Regions from separate parts of the Pseudomonas sp. B33.4 genome, predicted to be linked through region 3. Evidence: predicted binding sites of a transcription regulator. Region 3 holds the regulator's gene; each other region holds the start of a gene.
The links. The regulator FliA, encoded in region 3, starts transcription of late flagellar genes. The targets are predictions, from matches to a motif close to CTAAAGTTTNNNNNNNNNNNGCCGNTAA.
Positions count from the first base shown of each region.

Region 1: a site for FliA is predicted at 2,347-2,374, ahead of U6037_RS21965 (methyl-accepting chemotaxis protein). Genes of this name have one in related genera too.
Region 2: a site for FliA is predicted at 2,154-2,181, ahead of U6037_RS01720 (methyl-accepting chemotaxis protein). Genes of this name have one in related genera too.
Region 4: a site for FliA is predicted at 1,518-1,545, ahead of U6037_RS15150 (methyl-accepting chemotaxis protein). Genes of this name have one in related genera too.

Region 1 covers NZ_CP140706.1:4,983,092-4,987,650, reverse strand. Annotated here, with positions in the region: gene U6037_RS21975 (inorganic phosphate transporter) at 1-1,053, opposite strand, end outside; gene U6037_RS21970 (transporter) at 1,189-2,211, opposite strand; gene U6037_RS21965 (methyl-accepting chemotaxis protein) at 2,489-4,111, shown strand; gene U6037_RS21960 (hypothetical protein) at 4,222-4,559, shown strand, end outside.
Region 2 covers NZ_CP140706.1:383,987-388,545, reverse strand. Annotated here, with positions in the region: gene U6037_RS01735 (formimidoylglutamate deiminase) at 1-997, shown strand, start outside; gene U6037_RS01730 (lipocalin family protein) at 1,120-1,689, opposite strand; gene U6037_RS01725 (hypothetical protein) at 1,720-1,974, opposite strand; gene U6037_RS01720 (methyl-accepting chemotaxis protein) at 2,257-4,149, shown strand; gene U6037_RS01715 (DUF924 family protein) at 4,331-4,559, opposite strand, start outside.
Region 3 covers NZ_CP140706.1:1,773,630-1,778,188, reverse strand. Annotated here, with positions in the region: gene U6037_RS07915 (chemotaxis protein CheA) at 1-828, opposite strand, end outside; gene U6037_RS07910 (protein phosphatase CheZ) at 883-1,671, opposite strand; gene U6037_RS07905 (chemotaxis response regulator CheY) at 1,690-2,061, opposite strand; gene fliA (RNA polymerase sigma factor FliA) at 2,228-2,968, opposite strand; gene fleN (flagellar synthesis regulator FleN) at 2,965-3,795, opposite strand; gene flhF (flagellar biosynthesis protein FlhF) at 3,912-4,559, opposite strand, start outside.
Region 4 covers NZ_CP140706.1:3,463,530-3,468,088, forward strand. Annotated here, with positions in the region: gene U6037_RS15140 (DUF1294 domain-containing protein) at 110-541, opposite strand; gene U6037_RS15145 (undecaprenyl-diphosphate phosphatase) at 538-1,368, opposite strand; gene U6037_RS15150 (methyl-accepting chemotaxis protein) at 1,673-3,307, shown strand; gene pnuC (nicotinamide riboside transporter PnuC) at 3,563-4,126, shown strand; gene U6037_RS15160 (AAA family ATPase) at 4,123-4,559, shown strand, end outside.

The DNA.
Region 1 (4,559 bases), 3.2 Mb from region 3:
GAGGGCGGCGAGGGCGGGGATCAGTTGCGGCGTGGCTTCCTTGCTGCGCACGTAATCGGAGAGGACCGCACGCGGATCGGCCGGTGTCGGCAGCGGTGCACTTTTCACCAGCGCTTGCTGGGTGACTTGTGCCACGGCGGCAAACTGCAGCGACTGTTCTTCCGGCATCGTGCGGTTCAAGGCGTAGGCCATCGGCAGCGTGCCGACCAGAATCAACATGATCAGGCCCATGCCTTTCTGGCCGTCATTGGAGCCGTGAGCGAAGGACACGCCGGTGCAAGTCAGAATCAGCAAACCGCGAATCCACCACGGTGGCGGCGCGTTGCCTTCCGGGGCCTTGTACAGCGAGCGATTCTTCACGAACGCGCGCAGTGCCAGCAGCAACAGCGCCGCACAACCGAAACCCACCAACGGCGACAGCAGCAAGGCGTAACCAATCTTGGTCGCCTGTGCCCAGTCGACACCGCTGGTGCCGTCGCGGCCGTGCATCAGGGCGTTGGCCACGCCGACGCCGATGATCGAACCGATCAAAGTGTGTGAAGACGACGCCGGCAAACCCAGCCACCAGGTGCCGAGGTTCCACAGAATCGCCGCGATCAGCAGGGCGAAGATCATTGCGAAACCGGCAGAGGAACCGACCTGCAGAATCAGCTCTACGGGCAGCAAGGCGATAATGCCGAACGCCACCGCACCACTCGAAAGCAGCACCCCGAGAAAGTTGAAGAAGCCCGACCAGACCACCGCGACATTCGGCGGCAGCGAGTGCGTGTAGATCACCGTCGCCACGGCGTTGGCGGTGTCATGGAAACCGTTGACGAACTCGAAACCCAGGGCAATCAGCAGCGCTACTCCGAGCAACAGAAACGGCGTCCAAGTGGTCACCACCGTGCCGAGTTCGTGCATGTCGTGCATCAGGCTATAGGCGGTGAACAACATCCCCATCGCCAGCACGGCGAAAAAGATCACGTACGTAAACGGGCTGGTTTTCTTGTCGAGGGCTGGCCTGCCGCTGGCGGCGGACGCGGGGCTGGCGGTCAGGGAGGGAGTAGCCATGGGAGGACAATCCTGAGCGAGGGAAGGAGTGTCGCCCATGATCGTTGCAGAATGTTACAGAGAGACTGCGCCATGTCAGTGTTTGGCTGAATAGCCTGACCATTGATCTGGAGGCAAAATCAAAAGATCGCAGCCTTAGTAATCTCCGCGCTTGCGAAACGCCCAACGCCCGGCAATCACGGTAAACGTCGCCACCAGCGCGACCAATATCCAGAACCCTTCCGGATCCTGCGACAACGGCACGCCACCCACATTCATCCCGAAAAAACCGGCAATGATGTTGATCGGCAACGCGAGCACAGTCACCACCGTCAGCGTAAACAGCGTGCGGTTGCTCTGTTCGTTGAGGTTGGCGGCGATCTCTTCCTGGAGCAGTTTGATCCGCTCGCCGAGGGCGGTGAGGTCGTTGATGATCAGCGCAAATTCCTCGGTGGATTTGCGCAGTTCCTTGACGTCCTCCTTCTGCAACCAAGGCGGCGGCCGATTGAGCAAACGCAATAACGAACCCGGCTCCAGCGCCAGCAGCCGTTGCAGGCGCACCAGCACACGCCGGTTGGCACCGAGTTCGGCACGGTTGGTCGACAGCCGCGAGGAAAGCAATTCGTCCTCGACCTGATCGACGCTCATGCTGGTCTTGCGCACGATCTGCGTCAGCACTTCACCCTGATCACGCAACAGATGTACGAGCAGTTCCGAGGGCGAACGAAAGCGTTCGCCGGCCTTCACCGATGAGCGCAATTTGTCCACCGAGTGCAACGGTTGCAAGCGCGCACTGACGATCAGCTTGCTGCGCACACAGACCCACAGCGTCGACACGTCCGAGGAGACCATGCTGCTGAGGTTGAACACCACATCGTTGACCACCGCCAGCAACGCCGAGTCGACGTGCTCGATGCGCGTCGAGCGCGAACCTTCGTGCAGCGCCTCGAAAAATTCTTCGGGCAATTGCAGATGGCTTTTCATCCAGCGCTCGCACGCGGCATGCGCCAGATTGAGGTGCAGCCAAAGGAATTCACCCGTGTCGTTGTCATCCTGCAAACAGCGCAATGCCGTGGCCGAATCGACTTCGCGGCCACGTTCGCCGGGCAGGAAACGAAAGCCGTAGAGCAGGCCAAACAGATCAGGATCGCGATGACTGATATCGAGGCTGTGGTTCATGAAGGCTCGCTGCGAGGAGGGTACGTCGGTCGCGTAAATGGCAGGTTCACTGAGCCGCATCATCGCAATGTCACATGACGTTTGTGTGACAGCAAAATGACGTCAAATCAGCGGCTTACCGATGGTCGGATTTTCTTCAAGAAGCGCTCTGGCACGCCGATGACGCTTAGGTTACGTTGCGCGCCATTGGCCATGAGCCAAGGCTCGCCGACATGGATGTCCGGCAAAATTTCACGCCTTACCGGGCGTGCCTCATCCTTGTCTTGAGTATCTTTCGATGCTGCAAAAATCCCTGAGAGCGCAAATTCTCGCCCTGCTGAGCGGCAGCCTGCTGGCGGTGCTGTTGATCGCGCTGGCCTGTTTTCATTTCCTCTCCAACGGCGTGCAAAGCTACAGCCAGTTGATCGCCGGTCCCCTGCACACCTCGCAATTGATCGACGAAGCCAACCTGCAATTCAAGGTGCAGGTGCAGGAGTGGAAAAACGTCCTGCTGCGCGGCAAGCAACCGGCGGATCTGGCCAAGTATTGGGGCCAGTTCGAAGATCGTCAGCGCGATGTGCAGAACATCCTTGGTGAACTGGCCGGGCAGAAAGGCATTGAGCCCAGTCTGAAAGCGCGCATCGAGCGTCTGCGTGACGAACACCGTCAACTGGGTAGCGCTTATCAGAGGGGACGCGATGCCTACGTGGCCGCCGGTGGCGATCCGACGGCGGGTGACACAGCGGTCAAAGGCGTTGATCGCGCCACCAGCGATCAGATGAGCGAACTGGTCGCTGAATTGCGCAAGCAAGGTACAGAGCAGTCGGCGCTGATCAGTGCCGAGGCCGATCGCACGGTGTTGTTTGGTTTGCTGGTGATGCTCGCGTCGGGGCTGTTGATCGGCCTGTTGAGTCTGTGGCTGGTCAACCGCAACCTGGTCGAGCCGATCCGCAAACTCATCGATTACGTCACCCAGTTGAGTCGCGGCAAACTGGCCGAGCGTGTAGTCAGCGACCGTCAGGATGAGTTGGGCAATCTCGCTGCAGCGGCCAACACCCTGCGTGATTTTCTCGCCGACACCTTCACCCGCTTGCAGCGCAGCGCCAGCGATCTGGACAGCGCCAGCGGTGAGTTGAACGCCATCGCCACGACCATGGCCGGCGGCACCAACGAACAGTTCAACCGCACCGATCAGGTGGCCACGGCGATGAATGAAATGTCCGCCACTGCGCAGGAAGTGGCGCGTCACGCCGCCGATGCCGCGCGTGCTGCCGACGATGCCGATCAGTCCGCCCAACAGGGTGAAAAGGTCATGCAGAGCACCATCCACTCGATCACTCAGATGCGCGGCGAAATCGCCAACACCGCCACGGTGATCCGTCGCCTGGAAGCCGACAGCGGCCGCATCGGCAAAGTGCTGGAAGTGATTCGCGGCATCGCCGAGCAGACCAATCTGCTGGCACTCAACGCCGCGATTGAAGCGGCGCGGGCCGGTGAGGCCGGGCGTGGTTTTGCCGTGGTCGCCGATGAAGTGCGCAACCTCGCACAGCGCACCGCCGAGTCGATCATCGAGATCAACCAGATCATTCAGAGCGTGCAGACTGGTGCGGTGGATGCGGCGCAAGCCATCGACAGCGGTCAGACGCGCAGCGATGAAAGTGTCGAGCAAGTGACTCAGGCCGGCGCGATGCTGGAGCGCATTACTCACGCGGTGGAAGCGATCCGCGACATGAACCGTCAGATCGCTACCGCTGCGGAGGAGCAGACGTCGGTGGCCGAGGACATCTCGCGCAACCTCACCGAGATCACCTCGATCGCCAGCACCAACCTCGACAACGTGCAGCGCACCGAAAGCGCCAGCCAGAACCTGCATGGTCTGTCAGGGCAACTCAATGAAGTCACCGCTCGCCTGAGCGCCTGACGCTATCAGACGTGTACCGGTTCGGATACCGAGTCGGTACACAGTCGATCTCAAATTGAGGCGGGCAGGGTCGATGACCGGTTATCTATAACCGGCATTGGAGCCTTTCCATGGTCAGCATCACTTCTGTTTCGATCAACCAGACTGTCACCACACCCACCAGCAAAACGTCGATCAGTGACGTTGGTGACGACACTTCCACCAGTGCAACCGCCAGCACTGACGCAGCCACCGACGCGCCGAAAGCGGCTGGCGGCGCAGCACCTTCGGGCGGCAGCAGTTCCAGCAGCAGCGAAGAATCGGATTCGGTGAAAGAACTGCGCAAGCAGATTGCCGAGTTGCAGAAGCAATTGCAGGAGGAGCAGCAAGCGCTGCAAGCGGCGCAGGCGAAGCAGGAAAGTTCGGATGCCAAGGCGACTGAAGTGGCGGCGGCTCAGGCGCAAATCAC
Region 2 (4,559 bases), 1.4 Mb from region 3:
CCACGACAGCAATGGCCAGCCTTATGCGGATCCGGCTGAGTTGGCCTTGCGCATCAGTCAGGCCGCGAGCGAAAGCGGCATCGGCCTGACCCTGCTGCCAGTACTCTACAGCCACTCCGGTTTTGGCGGCCAGACGCCGAATGACGGCCAGCGCCGCTTTATCAACAGCAGCGAAAATTACCTGAATCTGCAAGCGCGCCTGCAGCCAATGTTGGCGCAGCAAAAGGCGCAATCGCTGGGCCTGTGCTTCCACTCGTTGCGCGCGGTAACGCCGCAGCAGATCAGCGAAGTACTGGCCGCCAGCGACAAGCAATGCCCGGTGCACATCCACATCGCCGAACAGCAGAAGGAAGTCGACGACTGCCTGAGCTGGAGCGGTCGGCGTCCGCTGCAATGGCTGTATGAAAATGCCGAAGTCGATCAGCGCTGGTGCCTGGTGCACGCGACCCACGCCAATCCGGAAGAAGTCACGCTGATGGCCAAGAGTCGCGCCATTGCCGGCCTGTGTCTGACCACCGAAGCAAATCTGGGCGACGGGATTTTCCCGGCGGTGGATTTCCTCGCGCAGGGTGGACGCATGGGCATTGGTTCCGACAGCCATGTGTCGCTCAGCGTGGTGGAGGAATTGCGCTGGCTGGAATACGGCCAGCGTCTGCGTGATCAGCGGCGTAATCGTTTGTATGGCGCGGATCAGCCGATGGTTGGGCGCACTTTGTATGACGCGGCGCTGGATGGCGGTGCGCAGGCGTTGGGGCAGCCGATCGGGGCGCTGGAAGTCGGCAAGCGTGCGGACTGGATTGTGCTCGATGGCAGCGATCCGTATCTGGCGACGGCCACGGGTGACGGGATTTTGAATCGCTGGTTGTTTGCCGGTGGCGATCGGCAGGTGCGTGATGTGCTGGTCAATGGCCAATGGGTTGTGCGCGATGGCCGGCATGCCGGGGAAGAGGACAGTGCACGCGCCTTCACCCAGGTCCTGCGTGACCTTTTAGGCTGACACAAAACAAAAAATGTGGGAGCGAGCCTGCTCGCGAAAGCGGTGTATCAGTCAACATTTCGTTAACTGACACGCCCTCTTCGCGAGCAGGCTCGCTCCCACATTTTGATGGGTGGCGATGCTTAATTCGAAGTCTTGGCCATCTGCCGATCTGTCGCACGCCAGATCAGTCGCGTGGTGTCATAACCCTGCTGACGCGCCTTGCTCAGCAGCTCTTCACGCACTACGCCATTGACAGTCGGCGTGCGTGACAGCAGCCACATGTACTTGCGACTCGAGTCGCCGACGATAGCGGTCTTGTAGTCATCGCTGACGTACAACACCCAGTATTCGCCTTTCGCCACACCCGGAATCAGGCGTGAAAACCAGGTATCGAATTCGACCCAAAGCTTGTCGGTCTTGCCCGGCACCTGTGGATAAGCAGTGCCCTTGACCTCTTCCCACTGCCATTGCGGAGTCAGGCAGCGATTGAGCACCGCGATATTGCCGTCAGGCTTGAGGGTGTAATGGGCTTCGGATTGCGCGCAATTGCGCTGGAAGTACATCGGCAAACGCGCCAGTTCATACCAGGTGCCCTGATAGCGCTTGAGATTGACGCTGTTGGCCGTTTTCGGCGCCAATGGGTCGACGCCGGAAGTGGCGCAGCCGGCCAGTACCAGGCCGGCAAAAAGGATCAGCAATAACCGCTTCATTTTTCTTCTCCGTGGGCGCGAAGCCCCGGTTTACTTCAGGCCTTGGCCGGAAAACATCAGCACTTTGTCACCGGCGTACTGCACGCTGATAAAGCTGTTCTTGTCGCCCCAGGTGCAACTGGACATGCCGAGCGCGCCCGAGCAATCGGTGGGCTTGCCGAGCAGAGTCTCGACTTCGGCCTTGGCCATGCCGGCCGAGAGCTTCGAGTAGTTTTCCTGATTGACCTTGCTGCATGCGGCCAACAGCACGCAAAACGTCAGAAGGGCGAGAGATCGCAGCGACATGGTGTAACTCCTGGAACGAGGGGGGGATGGCATGGTGCCAACCAGAAGCTTAGAAGAGAAAACCCCCATCTGGTTCCGTGGGGCAAGGGCTATTTATTAGCCCGCCCGTCTGGCATTTGCCGATAAATCAGACACTTTGTAGGGCTATTGAGCATTTCGTCGCCTTTCGCCAAAGACGCCTAATCTTTGGCGCGCCGCGGTCGAAATAAGAGCAGCGCAAAGCCCCCGAGTGTGGCAAATTGCCGCCCTTTCTTGACCAGCCCCTTCGCGGTAGTTCATTCGATGACCAGAAACATGAAATTCAGCCACAAGATCTTGTTGGCTGCCGCCCTCGTGGTGGCCGTTGCGTTCGCCTGTTTCATTTTCTTCAACGATTATCGACAGCGCGAAGCCTTGAGCAGCAGCACCGAAGCCTCGATGCAGGAGCTGGGCAGTCTGACCACCAGCAACATCCAGACTTGGCTGGAAAGCCGCATTCAATTGCTGCAATCGCTGTCGCAGCAAGTGGCTGTCGACGGTAACGCTCCCGCCAGCCTGAAACGCATCATCGACCTGCCCGCTTACACCGGAAATTTCCAGCTCAGCTATTTCGGCGGGGCTGACGGCGTGATGTTCTCGGTACCGGCCGGCAACCGCGCGCCGGACTACGATCCACGCGCACGCGGCTGGTACAAAGCGGCCAACAGCGCGCAACAGACCATCGTCACCGAACCGTACATCGCCGCGTCCTCGGGCAAACTGGTGATCACTGTCGCAACACCTGTTCAGCGCCAGGGCCAGATGCTCGGCGTTGCCGGTGCCGACATCGATCTGACCAGCGTCAGCGCGATCATCAACTCGCTGAACTTCGGCGGCCACGGCCATGCGTTCATCGTCAGTGCCGATGGCAAGATACTGATTCACCCGGACAGCAAACTGGTGCTCAAGACCCTCGCCGAGGCCTACCCGAATGGCGCGCCGAAAGTCAGTCCGGGCCTGAAAGAAGTCGAGTTCGACGGCAAGACGCAGTTGATCTCCTTCACCCGCGTCAACGGCGTGCCGTCGGCGGACTGGTACGTGGCGCTGGTGCTGGATAAAGACACCGCGTTCGCGATGCTCAGCGAATTCCGGACCTCGGCGCTGATCGCCATGGTCATTGCCGTGGTGATCATCATCGCCCTGCTCGGCATGCTGATCCGTGTGTTGATGCAGCCGCTGCTGACCATGGGCCGCGCCATGCACGACATCGCCGAAGGTGAGGGCGACTTGACCAAACGTCTGGTGATTCATGGCAACGACGAGTTCGGCGCACTGGGTACTTCGTTCAACCGTTTCGTCGAGCGCATTCACACCTCGATCCGCGAAGTGTCCTCGGCCACCGGCCAGGTCAACGAAGTCGCCCTGCGCGTGGTCGCGGCGTCGAACTCGTCGATGTACAACTCCGACCAGCAAGCCACCCGCACCAACAGCGTTGCCGCGGCGATCAACCAGCTCGGCGCCGCCGCGCAGGAAATCGCCCAGAACGCCGCCCTCGCCTCGCAGCACTCCAGCGACGCGCGCAGCCTCGCGGTCGACGGTCAGCAGGTTGTCGATAAAACCATCCACGCGATGCAGCAGTTGTCGGCGAAGATCAGTGATTCGTGCGGCAACATCGAAACCCTGAACAGCAACACGGTGAACATCGGTCAGATTCTTGAAGTGATCACCAGCATTTCCCAGCAGACCAACTTGCTCGCACTTAACGCCGCGATTGAAGCGGCGCGTGCCGGTGAAGCCGGTCGTGGTTTTGCCGTGGTTGCCGATGAAGTGCGCAACCTCGCGCACCGCACTCAGGATTCGGCGCAGCAGGTGCAGAAGATGATCGAAGAGCTGCAAGTCGGCGCACGCCAGGCGGTCAACATCATGACCGAGAGCCAGCGTGAGAGCGAAAGCAGCGTCGGCATCGCCAACCAGGCCGGCGAGCGGTTGGGTAGCGTGACTCAGCGAATCGGTGAGATCGACGGGATGAACCAGTCGGTGGCTACGGCGACTGAAGAGCAGACCGCTGTGGTTGAATCGATCAATGTCGATATCAACGAGATCAACACGCTGAATCAGGAAGGTGTGGAGAACTTGCAGGCGACGTTGCGCGCGTGCTCGGATCTGGAGCAGCAGGCGGCGCGTCTCAAGCAGTTGGTGGGTAGTTTCCGCATTTAAGATCAAGGGCTTTACCCCCTCACCCCAGCCCTCTCCCCCAGGGGGGCGAGGGGGAAAGGGAGCAGATCTTCGCGCTGTTCAAACTTGAGTTCGACTCGATATCTCAGGTCGATGTATCAAGCCCAGACACCTCGGTCAGTCCCCTCTCCCTCCGGGAGAGGGCTAGGGTGAGGGTAAGCCCTTAAAACCTTGACCCAGGTTCGGAAAGAAACACCAACTCCTCCGCCGTAGACTCCCGTCCCAACACCGCATTGCGATGCGGAAACCGGCCAAACCGCGCGATCACTTTCTGATGCCGCTCGGCATAATCCAGATTATCGGCAAACACCGCGCGCTGCGCTTCCGGCTGTTCAGCCACCAGTTCGATAAATCGGGAAACCGCCTCGTTCTGCACCGCGAGGTTTTCGCAG
Region 3 (4,559 bases):
CGCAGCAACCGGTGCGGCTGGCGCAGGTGCCGAGGCAATCGCCGACTCCAGCGCATCCACGGCAAAGTTGCCCTTGCCATGCAACTGATCGAGCAATGCTTCGAATTCGTCGTCGGTGATGTCGGAGCTGTCGCCCGCGGCCGGAGCAGCCGGAGCCGCCGCCGCTGGTGCAACCGCGTCCACCGCGAACTGGCCCTTGCCGTGCAACTGATCGAGCAACGACTCGAACTCGGCATCGGTGATTTCATCGCTCGCTGCTTCATTGGCCGTTTGCGCAGGTGCAGCAGCGGCCGGGGCTTCGGCTTCGGCCTTGACGGCGTTCAGCGAATCCAGCAGTTGTTCGAATTCGTTATCGGTGATGTCGCCCGACGAGTCGCCTTCAACGACCAGTTCTTCGATCATCTCGGCCACCGGCGAAGCCGGGGTGGCGTCCGCCGATTGCGGTTCGGCCAGACGCGCCAGAGCGGCCAGCAGTTGCGGGGTGGCAGCGGTGATCGGAGCACGCTCGCGGACTTCGCTGAACATACTGTTCACCGCGTCCAGCGCTTCGAGGACAACGTCCATCAGTTCTGCATCAACGCGACGCTCACCCTTGCGCAGGATGTCGAACACGTTTTCGGCGATGTGACAGCACTCCACCAGCTCATTGAGCTGAAGGAAGCCGGCGCCCCCTTTTACAGTGTGGAAACCGCGAAAAATTGCGTTGAGCAGATCTGCGTCATCCGGACGGCTTTCCAGCTCGACCAGTTGTTCGGACAGTTGCTCAAGAATCTCGCCGGCCTCAACCAGGAAATCCTGAAGGATCTCTTCATCGGCGCCGAAGCTCATTAATGGGGTGCTCCTACAGGTCTAAAAACCCAAAAAACCTAAAATTCCAAAACTCTAGAACCCGAGGCTGGATAACAAATCGTCCACATCGTCCTGACCGGACACAACGTCTTCTCGTTTATCGGCATGAATCTGCGGACCTTCACCCTGCGAGAGATGTTTTTGTGGATCTTTTTCTGCAAGCATCGCGGCGCGGTCATGTTCGATGCCCGCAAAGCGGTCGACCTGACTGGCCATGAGCACAAGTTTGAGCAAATTGCTTTCGACTTCGGTGACCAGTTGGGTCACACGCTTGATCACCTGACCGGTCAGGTCCTGGTAATCCTGGGCCAGCAGGATGTCGTTGAGATTGCTCGACACCGCACGGTTGTCCGTGCTGCTGCGTGACAGAAAACCGTCGACCCGGCGCGCCAGTTCACGGAATTCTTCAGCCCCGACCTCGCGACGCATGAAACGACCCCAATCGGCGCTCAAGGTCTGCGCTTCATCAGCCAGACTGTTGACCACCGGCGTGGCGCTTTCCACCAGATCCATGGTGCGGTTGGCCGCGGCCTCTGTCAGCTTGACCACATAGCCCAGGCGTTCGGTGGCGTCGGTGATTTGCGACACTTCCTCGGCCTGCGGCATGTTCGGGTCGATCTGGAAGTTGACGATCGCACTGTGCAGTTCACGTGTGAGCTTGCCGACTTCCTGGTACAGGCCACGGTCACGGGTCTGATTGAGCTCATGGATCAGTTGCACAGCGTCGCCGAACCTGCCTTTTTCAAGGCTTTCGACCAGTTCGACCGCGTGTTTTTTCAGGGTCGACTCGAAATCGCCCTGTGAAGATTCGTTATGCTCCATAGCTCCCCCGCGCGTTCATCAGCCGATGCGTTCGAAAATCTTCTCGATTTTGTCTTTCAACGCCTGAGCCGTGAAAGGTTTGACTACGTAGCCGTTTACACCGGCCTGAGCGGCTTCAATGATCTGCTCGCGCTTGGCTTCTGCAGTCACCATCAGCACTGGCAAGTGCTTGAGCTTTTCATCGGCACGCACGTGACGCAGCAGGTCGATACCGGTCATGCCCGGCATGTTCCAGTCCGTTACCAGAAAGTCGATGCTGCCGCTGTTGAGCACTGGAATGGCAGTCACGCCATCGTCAGCCTCGACGGTGTTGGTGAACCCAAGATCACGCAGCAGGTTCTTGATGATCCGCCGCATCGTTGAGAAGTCATCAACGATGAGGATTTTCATGTCTTTGTTCAATTCGACCTCCAAGCAGTCTTAAACGCGCCCAGCACCTGGACGCGCCACTTCAATCAATCGGCGCAGCACTCGAAGACTGTCTGGAGCACAACAGAGCAAGACCGGTGCCGTTCATCACCGCACCAGCCTCGTTCGCAGTGTCCCCACACTGCCTTCAGCGCGCTCGCCACTCCCCCAAACGCCCCCGCAAACGGGCCGCGCACTGGCTGTGTAACTGGCTGACCCGCGATTCACTGACGCCAAGGACTTCACCGATCTCCTTGAGGTTCAGCTCTTCGTCGTAGTACAGCGCCAACACCAGTCGCTCACGCTCCGGCAAATTGGCAATCGCGTCCGCCAACGCTGCCTGGAAACGTTCATCTTCCAGATCGCGTGACGGCTCAAGATGAGCACTCGCGCCATCCTCGTGCAGCCCTTCGTGTTCGCCGTCCTGCAGCAGGTCGTCGAAACTGAACAGGCGGCTGCCCAAGGTGTCATTCAAAATCCCGTAGTAATCGTCGAGACTCAATTGGAGTTCGGCCGCAACCTCGTGATCTTTAGCATCACGGCCGGTTTTAGCTTCAATTGAGCGAATTGCGTCGCTGACCATACGGGTATTGCGATGAACCGAGCGTGGCGCCCAGTCCCCTTTGCGTACTTCGTCGAGCATCGCGCCGCGGATTCGAATGCCCGCGTACGTTTCGAAACTGGCGCCTTTGCTGGCGTCATATTTGGTCGAGACTTCGAGCAGGCCGATCATCCCGGCCTGGATCAGGTCTTCGACCTGCACACTCGCCGGCAAGCGTGCCAGCAAGTGGTAGGCAATGCGTTTGACCAGCGGCGCGTAACGCTCGATCAGCTCGTACTGAGCGTCGCGTGCCGACTTCTTGTAGTAGTTCATACCGCTAGCGGTCATAGCACGGGCCCTGCCGTTTGCTGCACGAGGCGCTCGACGAAAAACTCAAGGTGGCCACGCGGGTTGGCGGGCAGCGGCCAGGTATCGACCTTCTGCGCGATCGCCTTGAACGCCAGTGCGCACTTGGAACGCGGGAAGGCTTCGTACACCGCACGCTGCTTCTGCACCGCTTTACGCACGCTTTCGTCGTAAGGCACGGCGCCGACGTATTGTAGGGCGACGTCGAGGAAACGATCCGTGACCTTGGTCAACTTGGCGAACAGGTTGCGCCCTTCCTGCGGGCTCTGCGCCATGTTGGCGAGAACGCGGAAGCGGTTCATGCCGTAATCGCGGTTGAGCAACTTGATCAGCGCGTAAGCGTCAGTGATCGAGGTCGGCTCATCGCAGACCACCAGCAACACTTCCTGGGCGGCGCGGACGAAACTGACTACCGAGTCACCAATACCCGCAGCGGTGTCGATCACCAGTACGTCGAGATTGTCGCCGATGTCGCTGAACGCCTGAATCAGACCGGCATGTTGCGCCGGGCTCAGGTGCACCATGCTCTGAGTGCCGGACGCGGCCGGGACGATGCGGATGCCACCGGGGCCTTGCAACAGCACGTCGCGCAATTCGCAACGGCCTTCGATCACGTCGGCCAATGTGCGTTTAGGGGTCAGACCCAACAAAACGTCGACGTTCGCCAGTCCCAGATCGGCGTCCAGCAGCATGACCCGACGGCCAAGCTCTGCCAGCGCCAGAGACAAGTTCACTGACACGTTAGTCTTGCCGACGCCACCTTTGCCGCCGGTCACCGCGATCACCTGTACGGGATGCATGCTGCCCATGTTATTTCTTTACCTTGTCTTGCATAGACGGAGGCCACATTACTGGCTGCGCGTTCACAACCGGAACAATGCATGGCAGACCATCGATGTAGGTACAAAAACTGTTCATGAATACCTCAGCCTACCTGCTTGGTCGGGCTGTGATAGATATCAGCGAACATGTCAGCCATGGCTTCTTCGCTGGGTTCTTCCTGCATTTGCACGCTGACGGCGCGGCTGACCAGTTGATGACGGCGCGGCAGATGCAAATCATCCGGAATCCGTGGGCCATCGGTCAGGTACGCGACCGGCAATTCATGACTGATCGCCAGGCTCAACACTTCGCCAAGGCTGGCCGTTTCATCCAGTTTAGTCAGGATGCACCCGGCTAGCCCGCAACGCTTGTAACTGTGATAAGCGGCGGTTAGAACCTGTTTCTGGCTGGTGGTTGCCAGCACGAGATAATTTTTTGAACGGATGCCACGCCCGGCCAGACTTTCGAGCTGCATGCGCAGGGCCGGATCGCTGGCCTGCAGGCCGGCAGTATCGATCAATACCACGCGTTTGCGCAGCAGTGGATCCAGCGCTTGCACCAGCGATTGGCCTGGGTCAACGTGCGTCACCGGCACATTGAGAATGCGCCCCAGCGTCTTCAGTTGTTCCTGCGCACCGATGCGGAAGCTGTCCATGCTCACCAGCGCGACATTCTGCGCGCCGTACTTGAGCACATAACGCGCGGCCAGCTTGGCCAGCGTGGTGGTCTTGCCCATGCCGGCAGGGCCGAC
Region 4 (4,559 bases), 1.7 Mb from region 3:
CCTGTGTAGGAGCTGCCGAAGGCTGCGATCTTTTGACTTTGATCTTTTAAAAAGCAAGATCAAGAGATCGCAGCCTTCGGCAGCTCCTGCAAGGGTTTTGTGTAAGCTGTCAGAACAGCGCTAGCAGGTTCGAGCCAAGAAACAACTGGTCGATCCAGAACACCTGATGCAGCAGCACAATCACCCAGAACAGAATCTGAAACGACACCTTGCGCGTTTTGTGCCGGAACACCTGCTGGGCGATCAACGCGCCCGGCCAGCCGCCCGCCAGCTCTACGGCATGCAGGATGTTCTCCGGTGTACGCCAGGCAGCCGTCTGCGCCTTGCGCTTGTCGGCCCAATACATGAAGAACGCTAGCACGCTGACGATCCCGTAAGCGGCCAGCGGCACCAACGAAATCCCGCGCAGCCACATCGACACAGAGCCGAACAACGGCAGCGCGCAGACGACCAGCAGAATCACCAGTTTCAGCTTCAGATGCTGGATGTTGTTGCCACCGGAAGGTCGACCTTCCGGCCGGCGTGCGCGGGAATCACTCATGGCTTGGCTGCCGCCCAGTCGATCCAGCCAAACTGCCACGTCGCCAGAATCACCAGACCAAACACGATCCGATACCAGGCGAACGCCGCATAGCTATGGCTGGCGATGAACTTGAGCAAGCCACGCACGGCAATCATGGCGAAGATGAACGCGGTGACAAAACCGATGGCAAACACAGGAAAGTCCGCCGGCACAAACAGGTGGCGATACTTGTAGCCCGAGTAGACCGCCGCACCGACCATGGTTGGCATGGCAAGAAAGAACGAAAACTCGGTGGCGGTCTTGCGCGACAGGCCGAACAGCAAGCCGCCAATGATCGTCGAGCCGGAACGCGAGGTGCCCGGGATCATCGCCAAACACTGCGCAAAACCGACTTTCAGCGCATCTCTCCAGGTGATTTCGTCGACCGTCTCAGCGTGCACTTCATGCTGACGCTTTTCCGCCCACAACATGATAATGCCGCCCACCACCAGCGCGGCCGCGACGGTAATCGGGTTGAACAGGTATTCGTGAATCAGGTCGGCGAAGATCACGCCCAGCACCACAGCGGGCAGAAACGCGATCAGCAGGTTGGCGGTAAAACGCCGTGCGCTTGGCTGGGTCGGCAAACCGATGACCACGTCGAGGATCTTGCGCCGAAACTCCCAGACCACCGCGAGAATCGCGCCGAGCTGGATGATGATATTGAACGCCATGGCTCGTTCGCCGCCGAATTCGAGCAAGTCGGCAACAATGATCTGGTGTCCGGTACTGGAAATGGGCAAAAACTCCGTCAGCCCTTCTACAACTCCTAGTATCAGTGCCTGCAAGGCCGTCCAAAGATCCATCAATCCCCCAAAGAGCGATGCGCGCCGGCATGCCCCGATAGTATTTTTTTACGTTCACTGCGATCAGCGTAGCTGGTTGTGGCTGTACCGATTCCGCGCGCACAGGATCCACACGAAACGGTCAAAATTCCGTGAAATATCAATTTGGATTCAGGTTTTCACGCGCGGGGCCGAAATCCTAACAGACAAGCCTTAATAGCGCTGCCGCGTTATACGACTTGGGTCGCGTATGCCCGCTCACGAAATCGTGGTTGGATGCTGGCGGTCGTTTATTACAAGAAAAAGAATCCGGAGTGACAGCGTTATGAACAGCTTGCGCAGTGTGTCGATCAGCCGACGCTTGTGGCTCATCTTGATTGTGGCGGTGGTCATGTTGCTGACCTTGGGCGTGTTGATGCTCAAGCAGATCCACGACGACCTGTATCACGCCAAGGCTCAGAAAACCCAGCACGTGGTGCAGACGGCCAGCGGCCTGCTGACCTATTACCACGACCTCGAAACCGCCGGCACTTTGAGCAAAGACGCGGCGCAGAAGCAGGCACTGACGGCGATTCGCGGCCTGCGCTACGACCAGAGCGATTATTTCTGGATCAACGACCTCACGCCCGTGATGGTCATGCACCCGACCAACCCGAAACTCGAAGGCCAGAACCTCTCGGCGATCCGCGATCCGGACGGCTTTGCGGTGTTCAACGAAATGGTTGCCATCGCCAAGGCCAAAGGTGCCGGCATGGTCGACTACCGTTGGCCGAAACCCGGCGACAGCGACCCGGTGGCCAAGACTTCCTACGTCAAACTGTTCGAACCTTGGGGCTGGGTGCTCGGCTCCGGGGTTTACGTCGATGATGTGCAGGCGGAATTCCAGGGCCAAATGATCAAGGCTTCGGTCATCGGTTTGGCGATTGCGCTGATCATGGCGCTGCTGGTGATCCTGATCGCACGCAGCATCGTCCGTCCGCTGCAAGAAACCGTGAACGCCATGGCCAACATTGCCAGCGGCGAAAGCGACCTGACGCGCAGCCTCGATACCCACGGCAAAGATGAGGTCACTGAACTGGCGCATCACTTCAACGCCTTCACCGCCAAACTGCGGCGGGTGATCGGTGATTTGCAGGTGTCGGCCAGCGCCCTTGGCCAATCGTCCAGCGAACTGGGCAACGACGCCTCGCAGGCCCAGCAACGCAGCCAGCAGCAATCGCAGCAGATGGAACTGGTGGCCACGGCGATCAACGAAGTGACCTATGGCGTGCAGGATGTGGCGAAAAACGCCGAGCACGCCGCCGCTGAAATGCGTGACGCCGAAGCGCAGGCGCAACAGGGCCAGATCAATATCGATGGCAGCTTGCAGCAGATCGACAAGCTGTCCGGCACCATCGATCAAGCGGTTGAAGTGATTCGCACCCTCGCGGCCGAAAGCACTCAGATCGGTAGCGTACTGGAAGTGATCCGCTCGATTGCCGAGCAGACCAATCTGCTCGCGCTCAACGCCGCGATCGAAGCGGCGCGGGCCGGTGAGCAAGGTCGCGGGTTTGCCGTGGTGGCGGATGAAGTACGCCTGCTGGCGCAGCGGACGCAGAAGTCGACAGCGGAAATCCAGTCGATGATCGAACGCTTGCAGAATCATTCCGAAGCCGCCGTGAAGGTCATTGGCGACAGCAGCAAGGCGTCGCAATTGACCATTGAACAAGCCGGGCTGGCCGGTGCCAGTCTGAATGCCATTGGCCAGGCATTGCGCAATCTCAATGGCCTGAATGCGTCGATTGCCAGCGCCACGCTGCAACAGGCGCATGTCGTCGAGGACATCAATCAGAACGTGACGCAGGCTGCCGGCCTCTCGCACAGCACGGCGATCGCGGCCGAGCAATCAAGTGCAGCCAGCCTGCGCCTTGGTCAATTGAGCGAGCAACTCAACGCCCTCCTGCGCCAGTTCCGCGTCTGACCCGTGTAACTGTGGTGAGCCCACCCCTCACCCCAGCCCTCTCCCCGAGGAGAGGGGGCCGACCGAGGTGTCTCAAGCTATATGTCGACCTGAAAAATCGAGTCGATTATGGATTCAACGCAGAAAGATCAGGTCGGCGTATCTCGAACATCCAACTGGGTCAGTCCCCTCTCCCTCTGGGAGAGGGTTAGGGTGAGGGGTTTGGCCCAATGCAGTACAATCCGCCCCCTCCTCAATTTCCCCCAAGGAACCCCTATGTCCGGGCTTGAACTGTTTGCCGCCGCCCTCGGTGTGGTCGCCGTCTGGCTGACGGTCAAACAGAATCCGTGGTGCTGGCCGATCGGGCTGGTCATGGTGCTGCTCTACAGCTGGATCTTCTTTGAAGTGAAGCTGTACTCGGACATGTTGCTGCAAGTGATTTACGCCGCATTGCAAGTCTATGGCTGGTGGCAATGGACTCGCGCCGGGACGATGCATGACGGCCGCGAGGTCACCCGCCTCGATCAACGCTCTATCCTGATCGGCCTCGGTGCTGGCGCGGTCGGCAGCCTGCTGCTCGGCGCGGCCATGGCCCACTGGACCGACGCCGCGCAACCGTGGCTCGATGCCGCGCTCACCGGTTTCAGCCTGGTCGCGCAACTGTGGATGGCGCAGAAACGCCTGCAGTGCTGGGCGCTGTGGTTCGTGCTCGATGTGATCTTTGTCGGCTTGTTCATCTATAAAGGGCTGTACCTGACCGCTGCGCTGTACGGGCTGTTTACCTTGCTGGCGATTCAAGGCTTTCGCGAATGGCGCGCCGATCCGGCGTTGCGCACATGAAGGTCGTGGTCCTGACCGGGCCCGAATCCACCGGCAAGAGCTGGCTGGCGGCGGGACTGCAACAACGCTTTGGCGGCTTGCGCGTGGATGAATACGTGCGTCGGTTTATCGAACTCAATCCCCGCGATACGTGCCTTGCCGACATCCCTGATATCGCTCGGGGCCAACTGCAATGGGAAGATGAAGCGCGGGCGCAACAGCCTGCGCTGCTGATCCTCGACACCCATTTGCTGAGCAACATGCTGTGGAGCCATACCCTGTTTGCCGACTGTCCGGGCTGGCTGGAAACCGAGCTGTTGGCACGGCATTACGACCTGCACCTTCTCTTGTCCCCGGAACAGGTCGACTGGACCGATGACGGTCAGCGCTGTCAACCGGATCTGGACGAGCGTCTGGCGTTTTACCAGTCCACGCAAAACTGGCTGGAAACCCA